Regions from separate parts of the Sideroxydans sp. CL21 genome, predicted to be linked through region 2. Evidence: riboswitches for the same ligand, from Rfam matches in the RefSeq annotation. Region 2 holds a riboswitch; the other holds the start of a gene.
What was found. Region 2 has a riboswitch for cyclic di-GMP ahead of QOY30_RS04995 (PEP-CTERM sorting domain-containing protein). Riboswitches for the same ligand answer to the same signal wherever they lie in the genome.
Positions count from the first base shown of each region.

Region 1: it holds a riboswitch for cyclic di-GMP, as region 2 does, so the genes downstream of both, QOY30_RS01505 (adenylate/guanylate cyclase domain-containing protein) here and QOY30_RS04995 (PEP-CTERM sorting domain-containing protein) in region 2, are expected to answer to the same signal.

Region 1 is NZ_LR699166.1:305,761-310,528, forward strand. It holds gene QOY30_RS01495 (lysophospholipid acyltransferase family protein) at 1-288, shown strand, start outside; gene QOY30_RS01500 (glycosyltransferase family 2 protein) at 285-1,040, shown strand; cyclic di-GMP riboswitch class I at 1,234-1,323, shown strand; gene QOY30_RS01505 (adenylate/guanylate cyclase domain-containing protein) at 1,425-2,753, shown strand; gene QOY30_RS01510 (DMT family transporter) at 2,762-3,667, opposite strand; gene QOY30_RS01515 (EAL domain-containing protein) at 3,949-4,768, opposite strand, start outside.
Region 2 is NZ_LR699166.1:1,045,755-1,050,522, forward strand. It holds gene QOY30_RS04985 (DsbC family protein) at 1-38, shown strand, start outside; gene QOY30_RS04990 (type II secretion system protein) at 542-1,318, shown strand; cyclic di-GMP riboswitch class I at 1,737-1,818, shown strand; gene QOY30_RS04995 (PEP-CTERM sorting domain-containing protein) at 1,930-2,802, shown strand; gene QOY30_RS05000 (type 2 periplasmic-binding domain-containing protein) at 2,907-4,331, shown strand.

The sequences.
Region 1 (4,768 bases), 740 kb from region 2:
CCGGAAGGAACGCGCACCGTGACGGATCCGGTCAACCCGTTCAAGGGCGGGTTTGGTCTGGTCGCGAAAAAAGCAGGTGTGCCGATCCAGACCGCGTTCATCGAAGCCAGCAGCCCTTTTTTGGGAAAGCACTGGCCGTTATGGAAGAAGCCGGATTTCCCGCTGGTGTATCGTGTGCGTCTAGGCGAACGCTTCGAGGCGACGGGGGATGTAAAGAAATTCGTTAACGATCTGGAAGATTATTACCGCCGCGAAATGCGGGAACAAAAACTCGGAAAGCACGCATGAGCATCACCTCAACCTCGCATCTTGTCCTTATCCCCAGCTACAACACCGGGCCTGCGTTGTATCCCACGGTACGTTCGGCGCGGGAACAATGGTCGCCGGTCTGGGTGGTGGTCGACGGCAGCACGGACGGCAGCGAAGTCGAGTTGCTTCGCATGGCCGGGAGCGATCCCGGTTTGCGTGTGCTGGTGATGAAAGAGAATCACGGCAAAGGCGCGGCGGTGCTGCAAGGCTTGCGCGAGGCGACGCGCATGGGATACACGCATGTGCTGACCATGGATTCTGACGGGCAGCATCCTGCGGAGAAGATACCGGAATTCATGGCCGCATCCATGGCGGATGCCAATGCGCTGGTGCTGGGCGTGCCGGTTTTCGATGCCAGCGCTCCCGCATTGCGCGTGGGGGGGCGCAAGATATCCAACTGGTGGGCGAACCTGGAAACGCTGTGGCAGGGCATAGGCGATTCGTTGTACGGGTTTCGCGTCTACCCGGCCCATTTGCTGATGGGCGTGATGGAAGAGAGTTACTGGATGCGCCACTTCGATTTCGATCCCGAGGCCGCGGTGCGGCTGTGCTGGTGCGGTGCGCGACCGGTCAATATTCCGGCGCCCGTCAAATACCTGCGGGCGGACGAAGGCGGAGTGTCGCACTTCAATTACCTGCGCGACAATGTGCTACTGACCGGAATGCATATAAGGCTATTTGTGGGATTCATTATCCGCTTGCCCCTGTTGATCTGGCGCAAGTGGTCTTGAGGTATCAAGCTCACACTTGCGTCAAACCCGGATGCCGCTTGGGCTTGGCCGGACGACGGTGCGGGCAGGAGCCCTTTCGGGGCTTCCGGATCGATTGCCGAACCGGTAAATCGTTAAAGTCGGTTGCCAAATTGTCGATAAGCATAAGGATGCAGGGGAATTTTTCTTAAAAGTTTGATATAAAGCAGCCTGAATCAAGCAAAAGCAAACCTATTGAAAGATAGGGACGCAAAGTTACCGGTCTAAGGAACCGTCATGGTTCTACGACAGCGGGATTGCCGGTTGCCACGACAGGTCTTCAGTGGCATCCGTTACTTCCTCGTGAACACCGATATATTTGCCGTCCCCGCAAGCCGATAACGAATCCGTTAACGGGAGGGAAGAATGCAAATTCATATAAAAAACAGGGAAGTCGTGATACTCCTGGTCGTGTCCTTGATGGCATTCACGGCCAATCTGCCAGAGAGCGCGATCGGGCATCTGGTTGACCGGAACCTGTTGCTGGCCACATTGGCGGTGACAGTCTTTATCGCACTGTTCCGTTATCTGAAGTTGATGCTGTTCATCACGGTATCGGTATTGGCCATCGGCGCCAACCTGCCGGACCAGCTTGCCGCGCAACTGGGCATCAGCCGGCTCGCGATGATCGTGGCATCGGGCGTACTCGTCGTCATCGCCCTGCTTTACAAGTCGTACCATGCGCGTGCGCTCAACCGCAATGCGGATTATCGGGAAGATGTGGTCTGCTACCGGCATGACACCATTGATTCCAGAAATGATGTCATCACGGCCATTCTCAAGGGAGATGTAGCTGCGCTGCACCAACTGCTGCTTGCCGATGTTGAAATAAATTTCAGTCAGGATGGCCGCGTTCCGATCTATCTTGCGATAGAAAAGGGCTATGCCGATATCGTGCTTTTGCTGCTCTTTTATGGCGCCAAACCTCGGGTAAGGAACAAAGCCGGACAAACGCCTATCGAGTTTGCTTTACTGCACAATAAACCGCGTATTGCGAAGATCATTCATTACGCATCCAGGCAAAATCTTGCCGTGCAGAATCAGGCTGCGTTCCCGAATAAACAGAAGAAGACTGTCGTCCTGTTTGCCGACATTTGCGGAAGCACCGCCCTGTACGACAAGCTGGGAAATGAAACGGCCCTGAATGTGATCACGCGCACACTGAACATCCTGATACAGGAAGTCGCCACCCATAAAGGCACTCTGATCAAGACCATTGGCGACGAAATCATGTGCACATTTCCCAGTGTTGCCGTTGCGACCCAGGCCGCCTGTGCCATGCATTTTGCGATCGATGCGAGGCGCCCGGGCGGCGAACAACCGATTCATGTACGTATCGGCTTCCATTACGGGGAAGTCATCCACAAGGCAAACGATGTGTTCGGGGATACCGTGAACGTTGCCGCCCGTGTGGCGGCGATCACGAGGGCGCGCCAGATCCTGACGACTCAGACAGTCGTCGATGCCTTGCCCTCCGGGTTTGCGGACAAGGTACGCCCCGTAACCCGCGCCGCATTTCACGGCGTGCAGGATTCCCTGGCCGTGTTTCAGGTTCTTTGGGAGCCGGACAATACACTAATGGGCAGGATCGGCGACTCGATATTCCGCAAGCAATATGTGGCCGACAACGACTCGTTCGTCAATATCCAGGCGCTAGACCACCAGTCACTACAGGCCGACCGTCAAGCGCAATGACAGGTCGATCACTGTCGCTTCAATTGCGGCAGCGCTGCAGTGGTCAGGTATATACCCGAGAAGATCAGCACGATGCCGACGTAGTGATAGGTCTGCGGGATCTCGTTCAGGAAAACCGCCGAGAGAATGGTGCCGAAGACCGGCATCAGGTGGATGAACAGGCTGGCCTTGCTGGCGCCGACCTCGCCGACCGCCCGGTTGTAAAAGACGTAGCCGAGGAAGCCGGGGAACAATCCGGTATAGGCAATGCCTGCCAGCGAGCCGGCGTTGAGTTTGATCGTCCTGCCCTGGATCATTTCCCACGCATAGGCCGGCGCAAGGGCGAGCAGGCCGACAACAGTGAAGGCGGCGAGCATCAGCATCGGATGAACGCCGCTCGGGCGCCAATGCAGGCCGATGGTATAGAGCGCCCAGGTGAGTACCGCCACGAGCATCCACAGGTCACCGATATTCAGCGACAGTCCGGTCAGCGTGGCCAGATGGCCATGGGAGACGATGGTCACCACGCCGGACAGCGAGAGCAGGACGCCGAACCATTCGACACCATGCAGCTGCTTCTTCAGGAAGGCCCAGGACAACGCGATGGTGACGACCGGGATAAAGGAATTGAGCAGTACGGCGTTGGTCGCCGTCGTGTATTGCAGGGCGATGTAGGCCAGTGTGTTGTAACTGCCGACCCCGAGCAAGCCGAGAACGAGAATGGCTTTCCAGCCCCGCTTGAGCTGCGGCCATTGGCTACGCAGATGGGGCAACGCCAGCGGCAGGGTGAACGCCAGCGCAATGGTCCAGCGCCAGAAGGCCAGCGAAAGCGGCGGCACGTCGCCGCGGATGGCGCGGCCTATCACCATATTGCCGGACCAGAAGAGGGTGGTCAGTATGAGCAGCAGGTAGGGGTGTTTGAAGCGCGAGAACATGCGACCGTTTACGGTTGGAAAAATGCATTATGCATGAGGAATCGGTTTAAGCAATTGCAGGTGCAGACAAAACATTATTGGGAGCAGGACTGGAAACGCCGGGATAAATGATGATGTGTAGAAGCTCACACTTTATCTGAAACTGGCTGCCAGATTGTTGCAGTCTTTTTGCCGCCTAGCGTCCAAGTAATTGGAGATAGGAATGCCCGAATGCGGATGGTGGCAATTGGCAGAACCTTTTGCGACATTCCACGCTCCGCAAAAGCGGACGTCGATCTTTGCTAAATTTCATAGTTGGTTGGTGCTGGCCTCAATGACTGATCGAGTAAAGATTCAAATTGCCCAATCGGCACTGGTTTCCCAAACAGATACCCTTGGTAAAGCTTGCACCCATTTGCCAGTAGCAATTGCCGCTGAGCTACCGTTTCAACGCCTTCGGCAATGACCTCAAGATTCAGACTATGCGCCATGGCGATGATGGTGCGCACGATTGCCTGATCGCTATTATCCGACACTAGATCTCTAACGAATGACTGATCGATCTTAAGCTGATTAAGCGGCAAACGTTTGAGATATTGCAACGACGAGAATCCAGTGCCGAAGTCGTCCAAAGCGAAGTGGATGCCAATCGCTTTCAGGGCATTCATGGTTGTTACGGTATCTTGAATATTCTCAAGCAGGATACTTTCCGTCGGTTCCAGTTTGAGCAGATTCGGATTGATGGCATGACTTTCCACCGCATCTTGTACCAGTTCCACGAAGTTAGGTCTTTGAAATTGTTTGGCACTTACATTGATGGACAATGTCAGGTGTCGGGTGAGTTCGTCCTGTTGCCAAACCTTGAGCTGGGCACAGGCGGAATCGAGTACCCATTGTCCGATGGGCAATATCTGAAGCGTTTTTTCAGCCAGCGGGATGAATTCTCCGGGAGATATCAAACCCCGTTCAGGGTGTATCCAGCGAATCAATGCCTCGGCGCCGACAGGGCGATACAATTCATCCACTTGAATCTGGTAATGCAATTGAAACTGTTTCAGTTTAAGCGCTTGTTGCAACTCGGCTTCCAATTTAACCTGATCGCTGATTGCCTGCTGCATTTCC
Region 2 (4,768 bases):
TCGCCAAGATGCTGGATGCGTCAGCGCCGCAACCTTAGATATTAGGTTGATCAAGGAAACGCTGAACAAGTTCCCTCTCCTACTGGGAGAGGGTTAGGGTGAGGGATAGCTCGTTGAATTTTCACCCTCATCCCAACCTTCTCCCGGGGGAGAAGGAGCGGCTGCGTCCTCTCCCGCTGGGAGAGGATTGAGGAGAGGGTGCCGGTGTCCAGTCGATTGAACCCAAATAGTTCATTAGACCGTCATTCCGGCCCTTCGATAAACTCAGGACAGGCTCACCTCTGGTCAGGCCGGAATCCAGTCATAAAGACATGCCGCGAAGCCGACAAAACCATGATGTTGCTTCACTTGACCGAAGGTCAGCCTGTCCTGAGCCTGTCGAAGGGTGGGAATTTTTTAATCATCTGGATTCCGGCCTGCGCCGGAGTGACGCAGATTTTGCTAATGGACTATTTGAGTTGAAATCACCGGCCCCGGACTATGCCGGACTTCAATCGGCCGGATCAATTAGGCCGGATCAACCGATAAGCCGAGGACTAGCATGTCGTTGAAGCACACGCCTTTATATTGCCGCAGCGCGGGCTTCACCTACATCGGCCTGCTGATTCTGGTCGCCATCATGGGCGTGACGCTCGCCACGATCGGCACTTTCTGGAAGACAGCGCAGCAGCGTGCCAAGGAACAGCAACTGCTGTTCATCGGCAACCAGTTCAGCCAGGCGATCACGGCCTACAATCAAAATACGCCCAGCGGAGCGGTACAGTTCCCGAAGAAGCTCGAAGATTTAGTGCTGGACAAGCGCTATCTCAACACCACACGTTATCTGCGCAAGATATTTGCCGATCCCATCACCGGCACCAGGCAATGGGGGCTGATCAAAGGCGCGGATGGCGGTATTGTCGGCGTGTATAGCCTGTCCGAAATTGAGCCGATCAAAAAAAACAATTTCGGCAGAGGATGTGAAGCGTTCGCCGGAAAAAAACACTATTCGGAATGGAAATTCGTCTATCACCCCAACGGCAACGCCCTGGCTTCAGCCGCCACGCCCGCTAGTCCGCCACCCGCCAACCCGTTACCACCCGCCTACCAGGTACCACCGGTGCAACCGCTGCCGGCAGGATCCACTGCCGACCCGCGCAAACAAAACTATTGCCAGATCACGTTCAGCACCGATGCGACAATCTGCGCGAATATTGGCGCCAAGTTTGGCGCTGCAGCCGGGGCGACTTGCATGGCGTCGGCCAGGGCACGCAACGCCATCTGCGTGAGCAGCGATGGAGCCGCATCCATGCCCCCTCTGGCAGTTCAATACCAATAACCCGAATCGCGCTGGAATCAACGCGCATCTAAACGTAGCAACGTAAATCCCGCAGTTGAATCGCAACTGCGGAATTTACGTTGACCCCGTATTTTTTTCTCCGATATCAAGCCTACCGATTTTTTCCATTGAGATCTGATTTCTCGTTTCACCGGCACCAATACCTGTCTGTCAGCACCCGAGTGTCACGTTCAATAGTCCGGATGGACTAGTAAAACCTAGTCCGTTCGGACTAGAGAAGATATTTTTTTTGAACATTTCTTTTCATGTTGCCACGCTAATGTGCAACTCGCCTGAAAGCCGTTCAGGCACGCACCAAAATAGTCTGAACGGCTCATGCCAAATGCATTTTCAGACCGAAACTTTGTAATGACCACTCGGTAGATTTGCGGTCGGCTGCACAGGAATGTTGTGGGTCAGTTGTTAAGGCTAAACCCGTTGCGAGGCGGGGGCGGAAAGCCACGGATCTCGACGCAAGTGGAGATGGCCGGGTTGCACATGCAGTAGCGGGCGATGCGTTGTCCGTAACTTGAATGGCTGTGAAACCGCTTGCGGTTTCGGGCTTTCTTAACAGACCTCCCTCATCAGGGAGTTATTGAAAGGGATTTACGATGAAAATGAAAATGAATATGACCGTACTGGCAGGTGCTTTGGCACTGGCTGTTGCTGGTCAGGCAAACGCTACAGCAACTGACACTATCGTCAATGGCGGTACTTTTGCCAACGATCTGGTTCTGTCGGTTTGGGATACAACTGCCAACACTTCCTACACCGGCAATCTGGGTGTCACCATGCAGAGCTTCCTGAATGGCATTACCTTTGGTGGCACAGCCAAGGTTCCCGCTATTTCCGGTGCTTCAACTCAAGGTAACTTCAGCTTTAGCGATGCCACTTTGACCAGCTTCCTGGCCAAAACTACAGATGCTTATGTATGGTCCGTTGCTGCTGTATCTGTGCCTGGGATTGCTTATGGCACCTCTGGTATTCTTAGCACTACTAACAGTGGCACAGCAGCCGTTGCAAATACAACTGCACCGAATTTTACAGCTGCAGCTACAGTTATGAATGGCACATACCTCGCTGATGTCAACACAATGTTGACTGCGGCTCCTGCAGGTACAATTTCCATCACTACTCCGGCAGGTTATGCGGGTGCAGCTTATATGGGTAATTCCGTTGCCAACGGCTTCGCTGGAGCTGTTCCGTTCACCAATACCGCAGCACTCGGCGCAAGCCAAAGCTTCTACTTCGTGACCCCGACACAAAACAGCCGTGGCGCTTATGCCGGTTCTACGAACCTGCAATTCCTGAATTCGACAGGCGCGGCTGCAACATGGACGCTGGGCACAAACGGCGCGTTGTCATACGCCGTAGCTGCAGTTCCGGAACCCGGCGAATGGCTGTTGATGTTGAGCGGTTTGGGATTGCTTGGTTTCATCGCAACACGTCGTCGTAATAACGAAAGCAGCATGACCTTTGCTTAAGGTTGCGTAGCCAGCCCCTGCCTTGAAGTGGAGGCAGGGGTGATGCAAGTGAATAGCACCACTGAATATTTAATTTAATGTCATTCCCAAATTGGAGAAATAAAATGAAATTGAAAGCAATCGCAGCAGTATGCGCCTTGGCCTTTGCCGGCCAGGCATTCGCCGCAGCCCCGACACCCGCTCAAGCTGCTGCCTCAACAAATCAGTTGTTCATCTCCGGTTCTTCTGCCTTGCAGAATACGATCGGCCAGATCGCCAACGGTATTTTCACAGCCGGCACAGTGAGCGTATTTGAAGACGGCTCTGCAACAGTTCCTTCCGGCAACAACTATCGCGCTTATGCCGGTACGTTCTCGGCTGCAGCGGGTGCTGCTCTGGCTGGGCAGACCGGTGTTGTGTATGAAACTGCCAAGGGCGGTTCTATCATGGGTGTGGTTCCCGTGGCTTTGGCTCAAAATGTAAACAGAATCGATCTGACCACTTGCGGCGCAGCCGCTGTGGGCGTTGATTCTGTCACGGGCGCACCGCTGTGGTCTTGTACTGGCGCAGTTGGGGCAGTGCCTGATGCAGGTGTTTCCGACGTAGAGCCAGCCATGTTCGTGGGTATCAACGTACCGGCAGGTACTGCACCGGCTACGCCGGCCATCATCGCTGCGCTGACAGCCCAAGCCACACTGGCTCAGCCAATGTCCATCATTGTTACTCCTAACACCGGCATCACCAACCTCACCAAAGCACAGGTAACCGGCTTGATGGGCGGTTTGTCCACTGACTGGAGCTTCGTTGACGCAACTTACGCAGCAGGTCCCGTTATTGTTTGCAAACGCACTGCCGGGTCGGGTACACAGGCTTCGATCAACGACTTCTTCTTCGGTTTCCCTTGCACTTCATTACCACAAGGTCCTGCATCTTATCTCGCAACGGTTGCTGGTGGCTACACAGTGATCGAGAACACTTCTTCCGGCGCGCTGGGTTCTTGCATGACAGCTGCTCAGAATGGTCTCGCAGCGGGTGCGACTATCGATATCACCAGCGGTGCGATCGCTGTGCATGCCGTTGACGCAACTCACATCACTTTGGCAGCAGGTGGCCGTGCCATCGGTCTGATGGGTCTGGATCGTCCGCCCCAGCCTTTGACGAATGCCCTCATCAATGGCTATGCAACCAAGACTACTGAGTTGTATCAGCCTATCAGCATCGGCGGAGCGGTTCCTTCCGTTGTAAACGCTTCTTTGGGTGGCTATGATGTTGTTGTGAACAACTCCTGGAACAAGCGTGCAGGAACAGTAGGCACGGTCGCTCCTCTGGCTGGCAATCAATTGGCATTCTTCAACGCCATGGCCGCGCAATCAGGCAACAAGACCATCCTCGGTACAACCAAGGTTCCACCCGTACCAGGCGTTGCAGCTTTGGCTGATCCGATCAACCTGAACTTCGACCCGACTCTGAATGCTGACGGCACCTTTACCAACCCGGTCATGCGCACCAGCAAGTCCAACAGCTGCCAGCCTGCAATCCAAGTGCAATAAGCAGTTCGTTTATTTGGCCTGTCTCCTGAGTACCCCGGCGCAATGCCGGGGTTTTTCTTTTTGGGTTGGGTAAGACGATCCTTGAATTTCTCGAGCGGTTGGCCGGTGGTTTGTTGCAGAAATGTCAGTCCCTATTTTGCCACCAGACCTTTCAACGCCTGAAGTTAGCACGGTACTAGTCCGTTCGGACTAGTCAATTCTCCCCATTTGTATATTTATATTCATGTTGGGCCGCTAGAGTCGCTAGTTGCAAAGAACGTTGTCCGGACGTGGGTTCACCGACCATTCGGCAAGCATGTCTGAGCGTCGTTCGTCCCTTCGGCATAACCAGCGACTTGGTTGAGGTTTTTTGGCAACCTAGTCGAATGGCTAGTAGTTTTATCAAGCTCAGGGCGAACGGATTTTCAGTTATCGGGGACAGGCTGGATTGCTGGCGC